Pseudoduganella dura: one gene and its partner. Each later gene encodes a partner of the first gene's protein in a complex. Links are inferred from orthologs where the notes say so. Each region holds a gene or a part of one and is shown on either strand. Other genes may lie near its edges.

Region 1 (11,798 bases):
CGTCGCGGTCACCGAAGGGGGCCGCATCTTCGTCAACTTCCCGCGCTGGGGCGACGACGTGGCATCTTCCGTGGCCGAGCTGCGCGACGGCAAGCCGGTACCGTATCCGGCGGCGGCCGATCCGTTCATCAGCGTGCAGAGCGTGGTCGCCGACGGGCGCGGCCGGGTCTGGATCCTCGACACGGCGGCGCCCAAGTTCTCGGCCCCGCAGCCGGGCGGCGCGAAGCTCGTCGCGGTGGACCTGGCCACCGACAAGGTCGTGAAGACGATCGTGTTCGCGCCGGATGCGGTACTGCCCACCACGTATGTCAACGACGTGCGCTTCGATTTCCGCGCAGGCAAGGAAGGCGTGGCCTACATCACCGACTCGTCGCTGTCCGGTCCCGGTGCGATCATCGTGCTCGACCTGGCGACCGGCAAGGCGGTGCGGCGCCTGGACGGCCACCCGTCGACGTCGCCGGAGGCCGGTTTCGTGCCCGCGGTCGACGGCAAGCCGATGCCGGCTTCCTTCAAGGTGGCATCCGACGGCATCGCGTTGTCGCCCGACGGCGCGACGCTGTATTATTGCGCGCTGTCGAGCCGCCGCCTGTATGCCGTGCCCACGAAGCTGCTGCGCGATCCGGGCGTGTCCGAAGCGGCGCTGGCGCTGGCCGTGCGCGATCTCGGCGCCAAGGGAGCCTCGGACGGCCTGGAAGCCGATGCCGGCGGTGCCGTGTACGCTGGCGACTACGAACACAATGCGATCAGGAAGCTCGCCGCGGGCGGCACCACGTGGCAGACCATCGCCCAGGCACCGAACCTGTCGTGGCCCGACACGTTCTCGATCGGACCGGACGGCTACCTGTACGTGATCGCCAACCAGCTGCACCGCCAGGCCGGCTTCAACGACGGCCGCGACCTGCGGCGCAAACCCTACGAGCTGCTGCGCGTCAAGATCGACGCGCGGCCGGCACCCACCAAGTGAACCAAGGAGAAACAACATGGATATCGTCGCCAAGGCGCGCCAGCGCTACACCGTCAAGTCGTACGACCGCGAACGTAAAATCCCGGCGGAAATCGTCGGCCAGCTGCGCGAACTGCTGCGCCTCGCGCCCTCGTCGGTGAACTCGCAGCCGTGGCACTTCGTGGTCGCTTCCACGCCGGAAGGCAAGGAGCGCATCGCGAAGGCCGCCGATGCGGGCTTCCAGTACAACGCCGCGAAAATCCGCGATGCCTCGCACGTGATCGTGCTGGCCACGAAGGTGGCACCGGACGAGGCGCAGCTGGCCGCCGTGCTGGAACAGGAAGCGAAGGACGGCCGTTTCGTCAACGATGCGGCCAGGACATCGCAGAACGCCGGCCGCATGTCGTACACGAACCTGCACCGCTTCACGCAGAAGGATGTGCCGTACTGGTATGAAAAGCAGACCTACATCGCGCTGGGCAACCTGCTGCAGGGCGCCGCGCTGCTGGACGTGGGGGCCACGCCGATGGAGGGGTTCAATGCCGAGGTGCTGGACAAGGAACTGGGCCTGCGCGACAAGGGCTTCGCGGCCACCGTGATCGTCTCGCTGGGCTACAGCAGCGCCGAGGACTTCAATGCGAAGCTGCCGAAATCCCGGCTGCCGGCGGAGCAAGTGTTCACTGACATCTGATGCCGCGATCTGATGCCGTGATCTGATGCCCTGAGCGCCGGCGCGCGATGCCGCGCCGGCTTTCGGCATCGTTGCCCGGTCAGCGGATCACCTGCTCGTGCAGCACCGCCGGCGCCTCCGCGTACAGCTTCACCACCGTCGACGTGCGCGTGCCGTAATCGGGCGATTCGATCTTCACCGCCGACAGCTGCCGCTCCCGTTCCAGCGGCACGCCCGTCTCGGGCAGCCGCTGGTCCGGCGCGCGCGTGGTATCGGACAGCATCTCGAAATAGGCTTCTTCCGGGGCGCCCAGGCACAGCAGGCTGGCGAATTGCGCCTTCGTGCGCACCACCTTCGGCCACGGCGAATCGAGCAAGGCGTTGGACAAGCCATATACCCCCGGCTCCAGCGGCTGCCCGTTGCGCGCGTCGGCCTCGCCGCGGTTCGAGAACCACACCAGCTCCTCGCCGTCGCACAGCACCAGGTTGAAGCCGTTGTAGGCCTTGGCACCCGGCCGGATCTGCTCGACGTATTCGCGGGCGCTCATCGTCGCCGACAGGAAGTTCGATACCAGCATGCCGCGCGACGGCGCCTGCGGGTTGAAATCGAGCGGCGCGCGGATGTTCGTGATCGCGGCGAAGCGCGACGGCGCCTTGCCGTCGCCGTCGACCGGCGCAAAGCCGCCGTCCTGGCAGCGCGCGCGCAGCGGCGACACATTCTCCGGCCACCGGCATTCGGGGCCGTCGGGGCGCGTCACGCCCATCCAGCTGCCGCCGGCCTTCAGGTCGCGGCCGGCGATCACCTGCGGGTTTTCCTCCCACGGCCCGGCGGCCTGGCTGGCACGGTCAAAATATTCGTCGCGGTTGGCGGCGGCGATCAGCGGCACGCCGGGCACCACGCGCCAGGCGAAAACGATCAGGCACATGAGGGGATATCCATGAACACTTCGGTATGTCGGGGGCCCGCGATCAGCGCGCCCAGGCCGGAGGCGCCAACGGCTTGCGCCAGCGCTTCCGCGAAACCAGCCGTGGCGGCGGGGTACACCTCCATCCACGTCTGCACGCCGTCCGGATCGCAGTCCACGCTGGCCGGGCGGCGTTTCAGTTGCGGGGCCACGCCGTGCGTGGCCGCCAGTCGCCCTTGCAGCGCGCGCACGCGCGGCAGCAGGCTTGCCGCGTCGCCGGTGCGCACGCGGTAGTAGACATACAGGTCCATCAGACTTCCAGCTTGTCCAGCACGTAAGGCAGCGGCTGGAACGCCAATGCCGGGCCGTCCGCGGCACGGGCCCGCACGTCGCCCCCTTCCAGCGCATCGAGCTTCATCTCGACCAGCGCATCGACGCCGCCCGAACCGTTCGGCGCCGCGTTGACGACCATGCCGCACGGCTGGCCGGGATCGGCCGGCGCGAACACTTCCGTCCCGGGCGTCACGGCGGCATCGTCGATCGTTGCCAGCGCGGTGCGCCGTTTCAGCTTGCCCAGGTACTGGCTGCGGGCGACGATTTCCTGGCCCGGGTAGCAACCCTTCTTGAAGCTTACCCCGCCCAGCAGCTCGAAATTGATCATCTGCGGCACGAACTGTTCCTGCGTTGCCGCGGCGACCAGCGGCACGCCGGCATGGATGTCGGAAAGCCGCCATGCCTCGTTGCCGCCCACCACCAGGCGGTCGGCCAGCTCCGGCGCGACGGTGGCCACCGTGTCCGGCATGGCCAGCCACAGGTAGCGCGGCGCACCGAACGCGTCCGCCACGCGCAGCAGCGTGCCGAGCGGATGGTCGAGCTTCGTGTACGGCGCCGGGGGCAGGGCGTCGAACCAGGTCTGCAGCACGGTTTCCGCGAGGGCGCCGCCCAGGCCGAGCACCACGCGGGCGTCGGTCACGTCGGCCGCCTTCGTCCTTGCCCGCAGCACGAACATCTGCAGCCGCTTCTGGATCGCCGGCTGGATGTCCCGCGCCAGCTGCAGGTATACGGATTGCTCGTCGCGCCACATCAGGAAGCTGGCCATCAGGCGGCCCTTCGGCGAACAGTAACCGGCCAGGCGCACCTCTCCGGTACCGAGATGTTCCACGTCGTTGGTCAGCTGCGAATGCAGGAACGACGCCGAATCGTCGCCGGTGAAGGCGATCAGGCCCAGGTCGGTGACCGGGGCAACGAAGCCTGCGGCGAGCGCCGCGGAGGCCGGCGATCGGGCGGGGGCTGAGAGGAGTTGATTCCAGTTGTTCATAAATTTGGCTAATTTAGCTACGGAAGCATTATCATTACGGGCTCATTATAAAGATCCCGCGCCAAACGCGCCGGCCACCCCCAAAACGGGTCGCGCGGCCCCGCGCGGGCAGGATACGACATGGCATTCATAACAAAAACGATCGGGCTCGGCGTGCTGGTCGCCGCGGCCGCAGCCGGCGGTTTTGCCTGGTGGTCGAAGCAACCCATCGTTGGCGAGGGAGACAGCATTCCATTCACGATCAGCAAGGGCAGCGGCGCCCATGCGGCCGGCCAGCAGATCGCCGAGGCCGGCGTGCCGATCCAGCCGCTGCTGTTCAACCTGCTGGCGCGGTTTACCGGCAAGAGCGGCAAGCTGAAGGCCGGTTCCTATGAACTCAAGCCCGGCACCACGCCGGTGCGGCTGATCGACCAGCTGGTGCGCGGCGAGTATGCGCAGGAGTCGCTGACGATCATCGAGGGGTGGACGTTCCGCCAGATGCGCCAGGCCATCGCCGGCCACAAGGGCCTCAGGCACGACACGGTCGGCCTGTCCGACAGTGAACTGATGGCAAAGCTCGGTTCGGACTACAAGCAGCCGGAAGGACTGTTCTTCCCGGACACTTACCTGTTCGCCAAGGGCTCGTCCGAACTGGAAATCTACCGGCAGGCGCACACGGCGCTGCTGCAGCACCTTGCCGCCGCATGGGAACAGCGCACGGCCGACCTGCCGTACGCGGACAAGTACCAGGCGCTGACGATGGCGTCGATCGTCGAGAAGGAAACCGGGCAGAAGTCCGAGCGCGCGATGATCGCCGCCGTGTTCGTCAACCGGCTGAAGCTGGGAATGATGCTGCAGACCGACCCGACCGTGATCTACGGGCTGGGCGAAAAATTCGACGGCAACATCCGCAAGAAGGACCTGGAAACGGACACCCCGTACAATACCTACATGCGCAACGGCCTGCCGCCGACGCCGATCGCGCTGCCCGGCCTGCAATCGCTCGGCGCGGCGCTGGCGCCGGCAAAATCGGGCGCATTGTATTTTGTCTCCCGTGGCAATGGCACGAGCCAGTTTTCCGACAACCTGACCGACCATAACCGGGCGGTCAACCAGTACCAGCGAAAGCAATAAGCAAGTTTTTTATGAGTCAGAGCATCTTACCGGCACGCGGCAGGTTCATCACGTTCGAAGGCATCGACGGTGCCGGCAAATCCACGCATATCCAGTTTGTGGCCGAGCTGATCCGCGCGCGCGGGCAGGAGCTCGTCAGTTCCCGCGAACCGGGCGGCACGCCGCTCGGCGAGAAACTGCGTGAAATGGTGCTGCACGACGCCATGCACCTGGAAACCGAGGCGCTGCTGGTGTTCGCCAGCCGGCGCGAGCACATCGCCCGGGTGATCGAACCGGCCCTGGCGCGTGGCGCCTGGGTCATTTCCGACCGGTTCACCGATGCCAGCTTTGCCTACCAGGGGGGCGGGCGCGGCCTCGACCTGGCCAAGCTCGACACGCTGGCGAACTGGGTGCACCCCGCGCTGTGGCCGGACCTGACGATCCTGTTCGACGTGCCGCTCGACGTGGCGCGCGCACGGCTCGACGCCACCCGGCAGCTCGACAGGTTCGAGCAGGAAAAGGCCGATTTCTTCCTGGCTACCCGCAATGAATACCTGCGCCGCGCGGCGCAGGAGCCGCAGCGCTTCCGCGTGATCGATTCCACGCAGACCATCGAGGCGACCCGCGCGCAGCTGGCGGAAATCATCGGGGCGCTGCCATGAACGAGGCGATCTATCCGTGGCAGCAGGATGCCTGGCTGCAACTGCAAGGCGTACGCCAGCGGCTGCCACATGCCGTGCTGTTCCACGGCCCGGCGGGCATCGGCAAGGCCGACTTCATCGAGCATTTCGCGCAGGCGCTGCTGTGCGAGGACGTGCGGCCGGATGGCCACCCGTGCAACGCCTGCGCGTCGTGCGGCTGGTTTGTCCAGCAGAGCCACCCGGACTTCCGCCGCATCCGGCCCGAGGCGTTCGAGGACGATGGCGCGGGCGACAGTGAAGACGGCGAGGACAAGAAGAAGACCAAGACGCCCTCGAAGGAAATCAAGATCGAGCAGGTGCGCGCGCTGGCCGATTTCATGAACATCTCGACGCACCGGCAGGGCTTGCGCGTGGTGGTGCTGTATCCGGCCGAGGCGCTGAACATGCCGGCCTCGAACGCGCTGCTGAAAACGCTGGAGGAACCGCCGCCGGGCACCGTGTTCCTGCTGTCGTCGAACAGCCTGGACCGGCTCTTGCCGACGATCCTGTCGCGCTGCCGCAAGTTCGCGCTGGCGCTGCCACCCCATGCCGAGGCGCTGGCCTGGCTGAAGTCGCAGGGCGTGGCCGAGGCCGACGGCTGGCTCAGCGAGCAGGGCGGCGCGCCGCTGGCCGCGCTGGCGCAGGCCGAGACGGGCAACCGCGAGGAAATGGACACGCTGCTGCAATACCTGGCGCACCCCACCGTCGAAACGGCATTGCGCACGGCGGACAAGATGCAGAAAGTGCCGTTGAGCTCGGTGGTGGCATGGCAGCAGCGCTGGCTGTACGACCTGTTCTCGATGAAGCTGTCGGGCCGCATCCGCTACTATCCCCGCTACCAGCGCGAGCTGAAGGGGCTGGCCGAGCGGGTGCCGGTCTCCGGGCTGCTGGCGGCGATCAAGAGCACGGCCGAGCGGCGCGGCACGTCGGACCACCCGTTGTCGCCGAAGCTTTTTCTCGAAGACATGCTGCTCGACTATACGGCCCGCTGCAGCTGAAGCGGCTTGCCGGGTGTCATCACAGATGAGGAGCCGATGAATACGCGTCCCCCCGATCCGAACAGCGTGGCCGGCGCCGCCGCGCCGCCGACGCGGCCGGCCGTGCTGTCGCTGGCGATCAAGGAAAAGGCGGCGCTGTACGCGGCCTACATGCCGTTCCTGAAGAACGGCGGCATCTTCGTGCCCACCACGCGCACCTGGCAGCTCGGCGACGAGATCTACCTGATCCTGGCGCTGATGGACGACCCGAACAAGTACCCGATCGCCGGCAAGGTCGCCTGGATCACGCCGGCCGGGGCCAACAACAACAAGGCGCAGGGCATCGGCGTGCATTTCCCCGATGACGAGGCGGGCCAGCGCACCCGCGCGCGCATCGAGGAAATCCTCGGCGCGGCCCTGCGTTCCTCGCGCGCCACCCATACGCTGTAAGCACCCACTTTTCCTCTCATGTCTTTCCGCCACCGCATCGCCACCCTCGACGACCTGCCGACCATCGTCGCCATCTACAACAGCACCATCGCCTCGCGCGAAGTCACGGCCGACACGGAACCGGTGTCCGTCGACTCGCGGCTGCACTGGTTCCACGACCACCAGCCGGAACGCCGCCCCCTGTGGGTCGTCGAACGCGCCGACGATACGTCGGCCCGGCCGGAGATCCTGGGCTGGATCTCGTACTCCAACTTCTACGGCCGGCCGGCGTATTCCGGCACCGCCGAGGTGTCGATCTATATCGCCGAAGCCTGGCGCGGCAAGGGTATCGGCAAGTACGCGCTGACCGAAGCGATCGCCTTTGCCCCGCAAATCAGCGTGCACACGGTGCTGGGCTTCATCTTCGGCCACAACGGCGCCAGCCTCGCGCTGTTCCGCAAGTTCGGCTTCGAGGAATGGGCCCACTTCCCCCGCGTGGCCAACCTGGACGGCGTGGAGCGCGACCTGATCATCCTCGGCAAGCGCGTCGCCTGAAACGTTGCCGAAAACCGGGGTCAGACCCCGATGTTTGGAAATATTTCCTGTAATTGGGGTCTGGAGGGAAGAATGGCCTGCAGGCCATCCTCGCCCGGCAGGCAGGGAGCGACGCTCCCCGAAACCCCTGCCATGCGCCCTGTCTCGGGAAACAATTCTGCGGCCCAGGCGGTTTTTTGCCGGGTCGGCTACAATCGACGCATGTTTATCGATTCACATTGCCATATCGACTTTCCCGAGCTGGCCGCTCGCATGCCGGATATCCGCGCGAAGATGGCGGAGAACAAGGTCACGCATGCGCTGTGCGTCTCCGTCGACCTGCCGGACTTTCCCCGCGTGCTCGCGCTGGCCGAGCAGTATCCGAATATCTACGCCTCGGTCGGCGTGCACCCCGACTACGAGGACACGCCCGAACCCACCGTCGAGGGGCTCGTCGAGCTGGCCCGGCACCCGAAGATCGTGGCGATCGGCGAGACGGGGCTCGATTACTATCGCCTCGATGGCGATCTCGAATGGCAGCGCGAGCGCTTCCGCACCCATATCCGCGCCTCGCGCGCGTCGAAAAAGCCGCTGATCATCCATACCCGGTCGGCCAGCGAGGACACCATCCGCATCATGCGCGAAGAGGGTGCCGGTACGGATGCCGGCGGCGTCGCCGGCGTGATGCACTGCTTTACCGAATCGCTGGCGGTGGCGCAGGCGTCGATGGCGATGGGCTTCTATATCTCGTTCTCGGGCATCGTCACGTTCAAGAGCGCGAAGGAGCTGCAGGCCGTGGCGCTGGAGGTGCCGCTCGACCGGATGCTGATCGAGACGGATTCGCCGTACCTGGCGCCGGTGCCGTACCGCGGCAGGGTGAACGAACCGGGCTATGTGGCGCACGTGGCGGAGTTCATCGCCACGCTGAAGGGCGTTTCGGTCGAAGAGGTGGCGGCGGCGACCAGCGCCAACTTCTTCAGGCTGTTCGCCGCCGCGAGGGCCTGATGCGGCTGTCGCTGCGTGGCTTGGCGAAACGGCTGCGCCAGTTGCGCGGCAGGGTGCGCTCACGCCTGGCCATGCGGCTCGGCGTGGCGGCGATGGCCGCCTGCGCGCTCGCACCGGCGCCGTCGGCGGCGCAAACCGACCCCGCCGTTTCCTTCTTCCGCGCCGCCCAGGTGAACGACGCCGGCCGCATCAAGCCGCTGCTGGCGCGCGGGCTCGACCCGAACGTGCGCGACCCCGAGCGGGGCGAGACGGGCCTGATCGTCGCGCTGCGCAACGATGCGATGGATGTATTCGACCTGCTGATCGCGCAGCCGAAGATCGCGCTCGAGGCGCAGGCCGGCAACGGCAATACGGCGCTGATGATGGCCGCGTTCAAGAACAACATGCCGGCCGTGAAGGCGCTGCTGGCCAGGGGGGCGCAGGTCAACCGCCCGGGATGGACCGCGCTGCACTATGCCGCGTCGGCCGGCGCGCTCGACATCATGCGCGTGCTGCTCGAGCACCACGCCTATATCGACGCCGAATCGCCCACCAAGGTCACGCCGCTGATGCTGGCCGCCCGAGAAGGGCAGGAGGACGCCGTCAAGCTGCTGCTGCAGGAAGGCGCCGACGCCAGCCTGCGCGACGCCGGCTTCCGCATCGATGCGGCCGAATTCGCCGAACGCGCCGACAAGCCATGGATCGCCAAGGCCATCCGCCATCACCAGGCCGAACAGCTGATGCGGCGCTGAGCCGCTTCCCCGCCACGGTGGAGCAGGCATGCTGCGCGGCCTTGCCAGGCCATGGCATTCACCCGCGGCTATTGTACCGAACCGTCGAACTGACGCCTCTTCCCCGCCGATCTCCGCGTTTTGCCGTGGCAATTCGTTGCGCATAATACCGGTGTCGCCACGAGAAGGAACCACCATGCTGTCGGAACGCGAGCTCGAAAGCTGCTACCTGGGGCAGTTCATCCCGGTCCACTACCATCACAACATGCTGATGGACGCGAACCGCATGCACGGTTTCCGCGCCGCGATCGCGCATGTGGTGCAACCCGGCATGAAGGTACTGGAGCTCGGCGGCGGCACCGGCGCGCTGTCGTTCTTCGCGGCGCAGCGGGCCGACAAGGTCTATTGCGTCGATTTCAATCCCGACATGGTGAGCGAAGCGCGCCGTTTCCTGGCGATGAACCGCTGCGGCGACAAGGTGGAGGTGATCCATGCCGACGCCTTCGAGTACCTGCCGCCGGAGCCGGTGGACGTGGTGATCTGCGAAATGATCCACGTGGCCATGCTGCGCGAGAAGCAGGTCGAGGTGATCGAAGGGTTCAAGCGCCGCTATCTCCAGAAGTTCGGCGGGCCGTTGCCGGTATTCCTGCCCGAGGCGGTGCTGATGGCGGCCCAGCCGATGCAGCAGGAATACGACTTCGAAGGCTTTCATGCGCCGATCGTGCAGTTCCAGCAGCCCGGCGTCGCGCAACCCGGCACGGTGGAGATGGCCCAGCCGGCCGTCTACTCGGTGATCGACTTTACCCAGCCGAACGAGACCAGCTACAACTGGGAAGGCAAGTTCGTCATCGACCGCGACGGCACCGTCAACGCGGTCCGCTTCATCACCAAGAACATCCTGGCCGTCGTGCAGGAGCGCGCCACCACGATCGACTGGCTCAATCACCACATGTCGCTGCCGCTCGAACGGCCGGTCGAGGCAAGGCGGGGCGACGTGCTGCAGGTGTCGTTCGCCTACCGCGCCGGCGGCTCGATCCCGTCGCTGCAGGCGCGCCTGGCCGCCCGGGTGCTGTACCAGGCAGCCCTGCAACCGCAGGTGATGGCCTTCGCATGAACCGGGACGGCCGCCGGTCGACCGGGCCGTTCGCCCCCGCTTTTCGACAGCCGGTCGCCCGATCCGGCCACCCGTCGCACGGCCGTTGAGCCGCGCCCGTACACCCGGCACCATGTGCGCTTCGATAAACTGTTGCGCGAGGAAGCGATGCTGAGCTTTATGCTGTGGTTGGTGGTGCTGTTCGTCTGCTGGCCGCTGGCCCTGCTGGCGCTGGTGCTGTATCCGGTCTTCTGGCTGCTGTTGCTGCCGTTCCGGCTGGTGGGCATCGGCGTCGACGCGGTGTTCGAGCTGCTGCGCGCGGTGGTGATGCTGCCCGCGCGCGTGCTGGGCGGCGGCCGCCGCTGAGCACCTGCAAGCGCCTAGAACCCGACCAGGAAGCCGGCGCCGAGCGACATCTGCGAGTAGTTGTAGTCGATCAGGCTTTGTCCGTATCCCGAGAAGAACTGCACGTAGCCCTTCAGGTTCGAGCGCAGCGGCGTGGCCCAGCCCAGCTGCAGGGCGCCATGGTCGGTGTGCAGGTTACGGCGTGCCATCAGCGAATACTCGGTGCCGCCATCTCGATACACCAGGCGCACGTCGCCGTGGCCCATGAAATCGGTAATGTCGAGGTTGTCGTTGTCCGAGCGTGAATTGTCCAGCCGCTTCCAGATCCGCGCCGTCACGGCCAGCTTGCCGTATTCGCCGCCCAGTTCACCGTATACCCGGTTCCAGCTGCGCGACAGCGTGTTCGACTGGCCATTCGACTGGTGCACCAGGCCCAGGCCCGCATAGCGGAAGTCGAAGCCGCCCAGGCGCTTGCCGATCGGCGCGATCGCCATCACCTCCGGCTGGTAGTTCGTTTCGCGGAACGGACTGGACTCGCTGCGGTTGTAGGCCTGCCAGAAGCTTTGCTGCGTGTAGCCGAACCACAGGTCGACCGGCGAACCGGCGATTGTTTCCATCATCTTCATCTTGAACGACAGCTGGTAGGCCAGTTCGACGTGCTGCGCGTCGATGCCCGATGGCGTGACATCGTTGAACGGCGCCTCGTTGGTGCTGTTGCTGTAGTTCGCCAGCAGCAGGTAGGTGTCGCGGTGCGGCCGGAAATTGAACACGCCCCGCTTGCTGTTCTGGTCGAGCTCCCACAGGGGCACCTGCACCGACACCACGGGTCCGGCGGCAGCCGCCCGCGCCGGCTCCACCGGTTTCGCCACCGGTCCGCCGGGGAACGCGCCCTGCTGCTGGTCGGGATTGCCCGCTGGTTCGCCCGAAGCGGCGATGGCCGGCGCGGCATCCTTGGGCCGGTTGGCCAGCGCGTCGTAACAGCCCAGGCGCTCGGTCGGGTCGGCGAGCATCGAGCAGCGGCCCAGCGCGGGATCGGCCGCCGCCGGCACGTCCTGCGCGAATACGGCGGAAGCAGCAAAAGGAGAGAGGGCCAGCATG
Region 2 (11,718 bases), 3.1 Mb from region 1 along the record:
GCGTTCGAGGCGCTGATCGCCGCGAAGAAGCAGATCATCATCACGTCGGACACGTATCCGAAAGAGATCACGGGCATGGACGACCGCCTGATCTCGCGCTTTGACTCCGGCCTCACGGTGGCGATCGAGCCGCCGGAGCTGGAAATGCGCGTGGCGATCCTGCTGAAGAAAGCCAAGTCGGAAGGCGTGACGCTGTCCGACGACGTGGCGTTCTTCGTGGCCAAGCACCTGCGCTCGAACGTGCGCGAGCTGGAAGGCGCACTGCGCAAGATCCTGGCTTACTCGCGCTTCCACGGCAAGGACATTTCGATCGATATCGTCAAGGAAGCGCTGAAAGACCTGCTCTCCGTGCAGAACCGCCAGATCAGCGTGGAAAACATCCAGAAGACGGTGGCGGACTTCTTCAACATCAAGGTCGCGGACATGTATTCCAAGCGCCGCCCTGCCAACATCGCGCGGCCACGCCAGATCGCGATGTACCTGGCCAAGGAGCTGACGCAGAAGAGCCTGCCGGAAATCGGCGAGCTGTTCGGCGGCCGCGATCACACCACGGTGCTGCACGCCGTGCGCAAGATCGCCCAGGACCGCACCAAGAACCCGGAGTGCAACCATGAATTGCACGTGCTGGAGCAGACGCTGAAAGGCTGATGGCTGCATTAACCCCAACAGCGGCTGCCGGGGTCTGACCCCGACGGGTCAGACCCCGGAAGTTTGCTTCTGGGGTTAATGACGTTCCTTCAACACTTTGCCATCCAGCTCAGCAACAATTAGCATTACAACTTATCGAGTTATTAATTTTTTTCGAGGATATCTATGCAACTGGTCAAAACCACCCGAGATACGCTTCTTCGGCCACTGCAGATCGTGAGCGGTATTGTCGAGCGTCGGCACACGATGCCGATTCTGGCCAATATCCTCATCCGCAAGGACGGCGAAGCGGTCTCGTTCCTGTCCACCGATACGGAAGTGCAGATCACCACCAACGCCAGCATCGGCTCCGGTGAGGAAGTGGCCGGCACCACGGTTGCCGCCCGCAAGCTGCTGGACATCCTGCGCGCACTGCCGGAATCGGGCGACGTGTCGCTGACGCTGGTGAACAAGCGCCTGACGGTGCAGAGCGGCAAATCGCGTTTCGCGCTGCAGACGCTGGCCGCCGAGGAATTTCCGACCGTACAGCAGGCGGAAACCTTCAACGCCTCGTTCACGCTGCCGCAAAAAACGCTGAAGCACCTGTTCAACATGGTGCATTTCTCGATGGCCCAGCAAGACATCCGCTATTACCTGAACGGCCTGCTGCTGGTGCTGGACGGCGAGAACGTGATCGCGGTCGCCACCGACGGCCACCGCCTCGCCTTCTGCCAGGTGAAGACGGAACAGGCGTTCGCGCGCCAGGAAGTGATCATTCCGCGCAAGACGATCATCGAGCTGCAGCGCCTGCTGGAAGAAAACGACGACCCCGTACAGCTGGATATCGCCGGCAACCAGGTGAAACTGGGCTTCACGGATATCGAACTGATCTCCAAGCTGGTCGAGGGCAAGTTTCCCGACTATACGCGCGTGATCCCGAAGGGCTACAAGAACGACTTCACGATCGGCCGCGATGAGCTGCTGCGCTCGCTGCAGCGCGCCGCCATCATGACCAGCGACAAGTTCAAGGGCGTGCGCTGCATCATCAGCCCGGGTTCGCTGAAGATCTCGTCCACCAACGCGGACCAGGAAGAAGCGGTCGAGGAACTGGAAATCGACTACGGCGGCGACAGCCTCGACATCGGTTTCAACGTCACGTACCTGCTGGACGTGCTGAACAACCTGAAGTGCGACCAGGTCAACGTGGCGCTGGGCGACAGCAATTCGTCCGCGCTGATCTCGATCCCGGACAATCCCGACTTCAAGTATGTCGTGATGCCGATGCGGATCTGATCATTCGCACAGTTGGAATCAACAGAAATTTATTGAGAAAGTAGTCCATGTCCGAACGCCCAAACCTAGTACCAGTGCAGGTCAACTCCGAAGATTACGGCGCCTCCTCGATCCAGATCCTGGAAGGCCTGGAAGCAGTTCGCAAGCGCCCCGGCATGTATATCGGTGACACCTCGGACGGCACCGGTCTGCACCACCTGGTATTCGAAGTGCTGGACAACTCGATCGACGAATCGCTGGCCGGCTACTGCACCGAGATCCACGTGACGATCCATTCGGACAACTCGATCTCGATCACCGACAACGGCCGCGGCATCCCGGTCGGTTTGAAGATGGACGACAAGCACGAACCGAAGCGCTCCGCCGCCGAGATCGTGCTGACCGAGCTGCACGCGGGCGGCAAGTTCGACCAGAACTCGTACAAGGTGTCCGGCGGCCTGCACGGCGTGGGTGTTTCGTGCGTCAACGCGCTGTCGAAGCTGCTGCGCGTGACCGTGCGCCGCGACGGCAAGGTGCACCAGATGGAATTCGTGCGCGGCGTGCCGCAGAACCGCGAGATCGAGATCCGCGACGGCGTGGCCGTTTCGCCGATCAAGGTGATCGGCGAAACCGATAAGCGCGGCACCGACGTGCACTTCTGGGCCGACGAAGAAATCTTCAGCCACGTGGAATTCCACTACGAGATCCTGGCCAAGCGCATTCGCGAACTCTCGTTCCTGAACAACGGCGTGAACATCAAGCTGTCCGACCAGCGCACCGGCAAGGATGAAACCTTCGCGTTCGAAGGCGGCACCCGCGGCTTCGTCGAGTACATCAACAAGGCCAAGACGGTGCTGCATCCGACCGTGTTCCAGGCCACGGGCGACCGCATGTCGGACCAGAACACGAACATCTCCGTGGATGTGTCGATGCAATGGAACGATGCCTTCAATGAACAGGTACTCTGCTTCACGAACAACATCCCGCAGCGCGACGGCGGTACCCACCTGACAGGCCTGCGCGCGGCGATGACGCGCGTGATCAACAAGTACATCGACGAGCACGACTTCGCCAAGAAGGCGAAAGTGGAAATCTCCGGCGACGACATGCGCGAAGGCCTGACCTGCGTGTTGTCCGTAAAGGTGCCGGAGCCGAAGTTCTCGTCGCAGACGAAAGACAAGCTGGTGTCCTCCGAAGTGCGCGGCCCGGTCGAGGAGATCGTGGCGAAGACGCTGACGGACTTCCTGATGGAGAAACCGCACGACGCCAAGATCATCTGCGGCAAGATCGTCGAAGCGGCGCGCGCCCGCGAAGCGGCCCGCAAGGCCCGCGACCTGACGCGCCGCAAGGGCGTGATGGATGGCCTGGGCCTGTCGTCGAAACTGGCCGACTGCCAGGAACGCGACCCGGCGCTGGCCGAACTGTACATCGTCGAGGGTGATTCCGCAGGCGGCTCCGCCAAGCAGGGCCGCGACCGCAAGTTCCAGGCGATCCTGCCGCTGCGCGGCAAGGTGCTGAACGTGGAAAAGGCGCGCTTCGAGAAGATGCTGTCTTCCGAGCAGATCACCACGCTGATCGCCACGCTGGGCACGTCGATCGGCCCGGACGAGTTCAACGTCGAGAAGCTGCGCTACCACCGCATCATCATCATGACCGACGCGGACGTCGACGGCGCCCACATCCGCACGCTGCTGCTCACGCTGTTCTACCGCCAGATGCCGCAGCTGGTGGAACGCGGCCACATCTACATCGCCCAGCCGCCGCTGTACAAGGTGAAGGCCGGCCGCGACGAGCGCTACCTGAAGGACGACGTGGAAGAAGCCAGCTACATGATGACGGTGGCGCTGAACACCGCCGTGCTGACCCCGCGCGACGGCGCCGACCCGATCACCGGCGAACCGCTGACCGAACTGGCTCGCCAGTACAACCTGGCCAACGCCGTGATGCTGCGCCTGACCCGCGTGATCGACCGCGCCGCGCTGACCGCCATCATGACCGGCGTACAGCTCGACCTGTCGACCACCGACGCGGCGCAGGCATCCGCCCAGGCGCTGGCCGACAACATCAACGATCCGGCGGTGACCGTGTCGGTGCGCTCGGATGAACTGTCCGACAAGCACATGCTGCGCATCGCACGCATGCATCACGGTAACGTGCGCGTGTCGACGATCGACGCCGACTTCGTCAGCGGCGCCGATTATGGCGTTCTGTCGAATGCGGCCGCAACCTTCACCGGTTTGATCGGCGAGGGTGCCATCATCCGGCGCGGTGAAGGCGAGCGCACCAAGGAATCGACCGTGCGGGACTTCCACGAAGCGATGCAGTGGCTGCGCGACGAAGCGGAACGTACCGTTTCGAAGCAGCGCTATAAAGGTCTGGGCGAGATGAATCCGGAACAGCTGTGGGAAACCACGATGGACCCGACCGTGCGCCGCCTGCTGAAGGTGCAGATCGAGGATGCCATCGCAGCCGACCAGATCTTCACGACGCTGATGGGGGACGATGTGGAGCCGCGCAGGAACTTTATCGAGACGAATGCGCTGAGGGCGGGGAATATCGACGTTTGATGTTTTTATGCTAGCCGTTCAAAAGGGGCCTCGCGGCCCCTTTTCTTTTAACTGGCCTTCTTGCGGCGACGCGCCGCGACGCCCACTGCGCCCAGGCCCAACAGCATCATGCCGTACGTGGACGGTTCCGGCACAGCGGCGACGGTATAGCCGAACGTGAAGGTAGCCGAATTCCAGATGGCGTCGGCACCCGGCAGGTCGTCCATGTTTTCCGCGAACTCCAGGCGCAGGATGCCGTCCTGGCCGACGCTGAAGCTATAGTCGCCGTGCTCCGCACCGGTATCGAGGTTGCGGAAATCCACGCTGCCAGTGTAGTGGTCGGTACCTGCGTGATAACCTCCGTTCGGATCGGCCAGGAAGCTGGGCAGGAAGTAAAGCTGGTTCCATTGCAGGCTGTCGCTGAGCTGCACATATGCCTCGTTGATCATGCTGCCCTGGTTGGCGGTCAGCGTGACATCCCAGGTGAATGTGTTCAGGTGCGAGCGCGCACCGAGGTCCACCTCCACGATGGTATTGCCTTCCCAGCTGAGATACGTATTGCTTGCCACGTCGGCCAGCGTGATCGTCTTGGTCAGGTCCGCCGCGTTGGCGGCCCCGCCGATGGCGCATGCCGCGATGGCGGCGAACATCACACTACGTACCGGTTTCAGGTTTTTCACTTATTGCCCTTTCGAAGTTAGGTGCTGCGTTGGGTGTGAAAAAAATAACACCGGCTGGACGGTTTGGCAGTCCCCCGAAAGTCTAGTCGGTAGCGAATTAAAGGAAAAACAACAGTCGAGAAGAACTAATAAGGTTGCTGTGAAGACGAGCCGCGCTGCCTCACTGCTGGCTGGCCGTCACTGCCAAGCTAAGGTAAAGTAGGCTTCGGCTGACTTCCGGTTTCGGCCAGGAGCGGTCATTGAAGCACTTGGCTTGCACCAATAATTGCGCACTGAAAACGAGCAACATTGTGTCTGATGATAAAAAAAATAGAAATCTTCGAAATGGCTATTGGCGATATCGGCGTATGGGTCGACGGTGGAATTCACCCGCTTCCAACTGATGCATGCGCGTTGCAGTTTTCTCGGCTATGGTCCTAGTTTGCTTACGGTAGCAGCCGTCGTCTCGTCACAGTAGTTATTAACGACGACTTTCGCCTGAACGGACGCAGCTACCGCGACACTGCATTTCCCTGTTGCAGTTGCAACCTGCTGAGTGGCATGTCCAAACGAAGCAGCCGTGAGGGCTACTACCGTCGTGACGGCTTAAAGCTGCCGATCACTGAGCATTGCCGCGCTCGATGGAGCGCCAGTTCACCTGAACTTGTGCGTCCTGTGCTGCGGTAGCAGCCGTGCTGCCATTTCCAGTCTGCGCATCCTGATTGCCCGGGGCGACAGACTTAGGGACAGTTTGTTCAGCATTAGCAGCAGCTGACTCGCGGTAATAGCCTCTCGATGATCGGCCCAATCCGGCCGGTCAGCACTTCAAAATTTATACCTGACGGTGTTCGGCGAACGAGTGTGTCGAGTCTCGGCCACAATAATGTGGTCCGCCACACGGATATCAACAAAGTTCAGTGCCTGGACTAACGTACGGGTGAGACGCACATCTGCCTTGCTCGGCTCCGGCAATCCCAATGCGTGATAGTGCACCAAGTCTCCCAGCTTCAAGCGCGTGCTATCTCTTCTCACAGATTTTTGTATCAAATCAGCAAAGTCTAGAAAATAATTCGGTTTTTATTATAAATAAGGCAATTATCACGTATAATTTTATGGGTTTTACAAAAAATTTTTCAGAGACTAGTAACTTGGTAGTTCCATTCTGCTCGTTCTCGACTGTAAAGCCAAAGAGTATTCATACTGACCTGAACGGAGTCCATCGTGATCAAATTTCTTGCATTATCTATTTCTCTTATGGGAGTAGCACAGGCTGCTCCGACAATCGAATATTTTTATTCCGATTCAAACCATGTCGTCCCAGGGCAAAGTATCAATTTGTATTGGAAAGTCGAGGGTGCCACTAGGATTATATTGAACGGACTTGCAGTGACTGGCAATTCGACCAATGTCGTCATACCATCGGCAGCAGCTAGCAGCGCAGTGAGTTACAAGCTCGATGTCAGTGATATTGCCGGGAACATCGTCTCCAAAACCATAACGCCACAACCAGGGAAAATGCTTAATGGAGAAAGGATTACAGAGGCTTACGTTCCCGGCTGCACATTCACCACAGCGGACTTTTTTACGAATCATTTCGTTCCACGCATTGAACCTCGCGATTGCACAGAAGTAAAAGTAACCCAGCCCATATTTGTTTGGCCACAAGTACCAGATATGGCAACGGGGGTTAATATGACTTTCACCCTGAGCCGCGTAAACTCCGACAACACAAGACAAGTTGTTTATACGACGAACACGACCACTCCACGTATTATCCTGCCGTCAAATATTATGACGCCCGGCTCTTATATTTGGAAGGTATCATACATCAACAGAAACAACCAGGCAAAGACAAGCAATGAACGCCGTTTCATTTTTAACGAAATGAAATATGCGAACATGCCTGCAGCAAGTGCCGTAATTGCAGCAGTCATGGCACGTCCGCATCCGCGGGTTTTACCACGCGATGCCAACAAGCAGCCAATATCCGCCGCTATATTGCAGCAGAAAATCGCGGCGGGCCTGGAGAAGCCTGCTTTCGACAAATATTTTTATCAAGCAAAACAGGTTGATATCGGCAATAAAGATTACACTAACTCTGTTGTTTTACCCGAGCCGGCAACAAAAGAGCAAGCATTCAATGTAGCAAAAGCACAGATGAATGCAGTGGAATGGCTAGCATTTGCATCGCACTTGGATACCAGCCTTGACGCCACGGCAATTGCCCGTTACCGCACCAAGGCTATTGACCGCATGGTTGCCACTGCAACATGGAAAACTGGGCTAGACGGTGTTACCAGCGAATATATTGATGACCAAGCAAATCGTGTCATCATGAGCACGCTGGCGTTAGGCCTGGATCTGTTGCAGAACCAAATGTCCGAAGCGCAAATTAACACAGTGATTGTTGCGATTAACGAACGATTACAGATTACCACAACCAAACTCGACGGTAATCTAAATGGCGACAGCTATTACTCCAACCTATCCAGAAAACCTCTCGACTCCCATAATCTCGCGGCAGTACATTACGTTACCCAAACACTGATGTATGCATCCGGAATACAAACAAAAAATTACGAGATCGATGCAAACTACCAGCAACTTGCAAAATCATGGGAGCGCATGGTTACTACAATGGGCGCTTGGGGAGGCAGTGCCGACAGCGCCCTTGGCGACGGCACTTTCTATGGCTGGATGGCCATGGAAATTTATGCCCCCATGCTCGCAACATATCGGATCATAGCAGGTGCGAATCTGCATGAAACGCCGCCGTTCGCTAACATAGTGAATAATTTCATCGCATTCACTCCACGTCACCGGATTTTCGATTCAGTGATGGGGGCGTTTGGCGATGCAACAGAAAAACGTGGAACATATCTATCATATGCACACTCAACTTATCGCCTGTTTGCTCATCTTTCACGTCGCGAGATTGATCAATGGTATGCCACCGAGACTACTGAGACAGTGCCAACTGTAGTTAAGTCAATCTACTCCTTCTTGATGTATGGAATAGATTCGCAGATTTCAGCTCCGGGAAATACGCCAATCCTGCCGGCTTCCTATCTATTCGAAGACGCTGGAACGGTAGCAATGCATTCCATATCTTCCGACCCTCTCCGATCGAGCCTTTACTTCCGGTCAAGCAAGCTCGGATCGTTCAGCCATAATCATGCTGACAATAATGCATTTACATTTGTCTCAAGAGGCGAAGATATCTTCATTTCTGGCGGGATTTATCCCTCCTATGGAGGCGAGGTATATCAGGCAACGCGACGTGCGACAAGGTTTAAAAATGCCATTACATTCGATGATGGCCTCGGCCAGGCTTACAATACTGACAAACCAAATTTGCCCGTTTTTTCAATGCAAGCGAGTGGGAAGTTGATTAATTATTACCATAAAGATGACGATGATAAACCCTGGTCAATCGCTACGGGTGATGCCACCAATGCATATCGTCAGTTTACCGATAAAGCAACACCCCAATGGCAGCCACTTCTTAACAAGGCGATACGCACGGTTGCTTACAATCGAAAAGCCGGCATCGCTGTTATTTATGATTATGCTGAAAGCCCGATTCCACGTCGATGGGAAGCAAATTTCCAGACTTTGAAACCAGTATCTCTCCCCAGCTCCACGAGTGATCGAATGATCAGGGTGCGACGGAAGGACGGCAGCGATGTTTGCGTCGTATATCATGGATATAATGGAAAATGGACAACGGAATCCATGGGAAAATACTATCCCGAACCAACAGACAAAGACGGGATACTGATTCCTGAAACCACTCAATTCCATACAACGTACACCACGGATAACCTTTCTTCCATATACAGCGGAGTTACAGTTATTACAGAGGATTGCAATGATGCTGACGATGTACCGGTCAAATACATCGAGGGATTAAAATATACTCTGCAGTTCAACGGCAAAGCACTACATTTCGACCGCGAAAAAGTACAAATCTCTGAGTAAGTAGCCGTTACACAGTAACCCCACCTCCCGGTGGTGTTACTTGTGTTATCACCGCCCACCATTACGATCCTCCGCAGGAATACTTGCCAAACCATAGTCAGCTCATTATCTTCTTTTAAAGATAATAATGCAACGTAGCAGATTTATTTTTTACTTAATGTCTTGTGGCAAGATATTGTTTAATTTTCAATAAAATAGTCATATATCTACTTACTATTTAGCACATAACCAAATTGGCCCAGTCTCACAATATTCGGAAAATCCGGTACCGGAACCTGATATTGGGTCACCAAGCTTAGTTCTTGAATTAATCTTCTCAGCAAAAAATCTGTTCACCAAACCCCGCACGGCGGCGATGGCCTCTCGATGATTGGCCCATTCCGGCCAGCCATCACTTCAAAATGCAAACCTGACTCCTGGGGTGTACTCCAGGACTGATGGGTAAACGTCTCCTTGGGGCGGAACCGGACTGACCAGTCTTAACCGTCATTGGGAAAATTCGCCAACCTGAGTTCGAGTTTGTATTGCCATGGAGCTTGTTTACTCGCTGTTTCGGGAAACAATACCAAGAGACTTTCCATCTCCGGCAATCAGGCGACCAGCGCCGCCCGTTGCCGCGCCATCCGCCCAATAGTCACGATATTGACCAAGGCAACCACCACTTCCAGCGCCGTGCCGCCGACCGAACCGGCGATCACGTTGTTGGCGATCCAGCAGAACGTCCCCACCAGCATCACCAGCCGCATCGGAATACCCTGCAACAGGAACAGCGCCAGCGTGCCCAGGCACGATGCGGTCAGCGGCAGCCAGTCGCTGGGCTGCCTTGCCAGGTAAAGTCCGAGGGCGATGTTGATCGCCACGACCGCCAGCGCCACCCAGACCGAGCGGGTGCGCAGCGCCAGCAGCGAACGCAGCAGCGACATCGTGGAACTTGCCACGGCCGTCGGGTTGCCGAGCAGCGCGAAGTGCACGACGTACGCCAGGCATTCGCCGGCCATGAACAATTTGAAGCGGCGGTCGTCGGTCTGCAGGAAGGAGCCGACGCCGAGCACGAACGCAACGTAGCCGACGCATTGCGCCGGCGAGAACCAGTCGATGGGCATGAAACGGAAAGGGTGGAAAGCGGCCGGCGATTATAGCGGAGTCACCGGGCGAAGCCTCCGGGCGGGCCGCAGCTCACCCCAGCGTATCGGCCCGGATATTGGCGGCCCAGTTCATCGCATACGCCCCTTCCAGCGAGTTCGCCTCCTTCGACACGCCGCCGGACCCCGCCACCACGAGCAGCGTTTTCCTGGCCGCATCCCAGGCGTGCACGGAAGCGACGTGGATCACATCCTGGTCGGACACGAAGCTGTAGCAGGTGTTGGTCAGCACCGGCGCGGGGTTCGGCGCACGGCCGGCGAGCAGGTCGACGACCGCCGCGGCGCATATCTTGGCATGCTGGTTCGCCATGTGGGCGGACTTGGGCATCAGCGGCGCAGTCTGGATCGCGTCGCCGATCACGTGCACGTTCGGTACCCGCGCCGATGCGAACGTGAGGAAATCGACTTCGCACCAGCGCCCGTTCACGTTCGCGAGCCCGGCACCGGAAGCGATCGCGCCGGCGCGGTGCGGCGGTATCGCATTGAGTACGTCCGCCTTCACCTTTTCGCCCAGCTCGGAAACGGCGGTGCGGCCGGCCGCATCGATCTCCACCGCACGAAAGCCCGGCCGATATTCGACGATGCCGCCATAGCGTTCTTTCCAGATCTTCTTGAACAGCGGCCCTTTCGAAACCACATCCTCGTTCGCATCGAGCAGCAGCACCTTCGAGCGCGGCTTGTGGCGGCTGAAGTAATGCGCCACCTGGCAAGCTCGCTCGTACGGACCGGGCGGGCAGCGGTACGGCGCCGGCGGCACCGTCAGCGCATACACGCCGCCATCGGGCATGGCTTCGAGCTGCGCGCGCAGCGCGACCGTCTGCGCGCCGGCTTTCCATGCATGGAGGATCGGGCCATCGGCTGCCATGCCCGGCAGTTCAGCGAACAGGAATTCGATGCCTGGCGAGACGATCAGGCGGTCGTAGGCCAGCCGGCCGCCGCTCGCCAGCGCCACCGTGCGCTTGTCGATATCGATACTCGTGACGCTGTCCCGCACGATGCGCACCCCATGACGGGCCGCGAGCGCGTCGTAGCCGTATGTCAGGTCGCCGATCCGGCGCGAACCGCCCAGCACCAGGTTCGACAACGGGCACGAAACGAATGCCGCATTCGGTTCCACCAGCGTGACGTCGACTTCGCCACCACTCCACATGCGCACGTAGCGCGCGGCCGTCGCGCCGCCGTAGCCGCCGCCGATGACGACCACGTGCGGCTTCGCGCGGGGCGCCACGGCGGCGCAACCGGACAGCACCACCGCCGCGCCGGCGGCCTGCAGCAGTTCGCGGCGCTTCATGGCCGGTCTCCCTTCTGCGCGGCGAACCACGCGGCGACCTGTTCGAGCTGTTCGTCCGTATAACCCTTCGCCAGCTGGGTCATGATCGTGGCGGGCCGGCTGCCTTCCTTGAACGCCTTCAGGCTCGCCAGCAGCGTCTCCTTCGGCTGGCCGGCCAGCGGCGGCAGCACGGCATTTTCCGTCGCGTTCACACGCGCGCC

What was found.
Region 2: the proteins of GJV26_RS28210 (region 1) and dnaN are in contact, whole or in part, in a cryo-EM structure (PDB 8GIZ), measured with the Escherichia coli proteins. The link is inferred for Pseudoduganella dura from one-to-one orthologs.

The regions. Positions count from the first base shown.
Region 1 is NZ_WNWM01000002.1:6,524,256-6,536,053, forward strand. Bases 4,650-7,595 are described here. They hold GJV26_RS28210 (DNA polymerase III subunit delta'), read left to right. Parts: upstream 4,650-5,585; coding sequence 5,586-6,605; downstream 6,606-7,595. Other genes in these bases: mltG (endolytic transglycosylase MltG), read left to right, coding at 4,650-4,948; tmk (dTMP kinase), read left to right, coding at 4,960-5,589; GJV26_RS28215 (PilZ domain-containing protein), read left to right, coding at 6,642-7,034; GJV26_RS28220 (GNAT family N-acetyltransferase), read left to right, coding at 7,053-7,568. Also shown: GJV26_RS28175 (L-dopachrome tautomerase-related protein), read left to right, coding at 1-964; nfsB (oxygen-insensitive NAD(P)H nitroreductase), read left to right, coding at 981-1,634; GJV26_RS28185 (NRDE family protein), read right to left, coding at 1,714-2,538; GJV26_RS28190 (DUF4936 family protein), read right to left, coding at 2,529-2,828; CAF17-like 4Fe-4S cluster assembly/insertion protein YgfZ, read right to left, coding at 2,828-3,835; more of mltG, read left to right, coding at 3,956-4,649; GJV26_RS28225 (TatD family hydrolase), read left to right, coding at 7,770-8,552; GJV26_RS28230 (ankyrin repeat domain-containing protein), read left to right, coding at 8,552-9,283; GJV26_RS28235 (class I SAM-dependent methyltransferase), read left to right, coding at 9,459-10,376; GJV26_RS28240 (hypothetical protein), read left to right, coding at 10,491-10,721; GJV26_RS28245 (phospholipase A), read right to left, coding at 10,736-11,798. UniProt on the Escherichia coli protein: Part of the beta sliding clamp loading complex, which hydrolyzes ATP to load the beta clamp onto primed DNA to form the DNA replication pre-initiation complex.
Region 2 is NZ_WNWM01000002.1:3,421,395-3,433,112, reverse strand. The notes cover bases 1-2,866. They hold dnaN (DNA polymerase III subunit beta), read left to right. Parts: upstream 1-813; coding sequence 814-1,920; downstream 1,921-2,866. Other genes in these bases: gyrB (DNA topoisomerase (ATP-hydrolyzing) subunit B), read left to right, coding at 1,968-2,866; dnaA (chromosomal replication initiator protein DnaA), read left to right, coding at 1-648. Also shown: more of gyrB, read left to right, coding at 2,867-4,466; GJV26_RS29940 (FxDxF family PEP-CTERM protein), read right to left, coding at 4,514-5,125; GJV26_RS14990 (JAB domain-containing protein), read right to left, coding at 5,930-6,097; GJV26_RS30630 (heparinase II/III domain-containing protein), read left to right, coding at 6,326-9,085; GJV26_RS14980 (YgjV family protein), read right to left, coding at 9,676-10,188; GJV26_RS14975 (NAD(P)/FAD-dependent oxidoreductase), read right to left, coding at 10,262-11,518; GJV26_RS14970 (c-type cytochrome), read right to left, coding at 11,515-11,718. UniProt on the Escherichia coli protein: Confers DNA tethering and processivity to DNA polymerases and other proteins. Acts as a clamp, forming a ring around DNA (a reaction catalyzed by the clamp-loading complex) which diffuses in an ATP-independent manner freely and bidirectionally along dsDNA.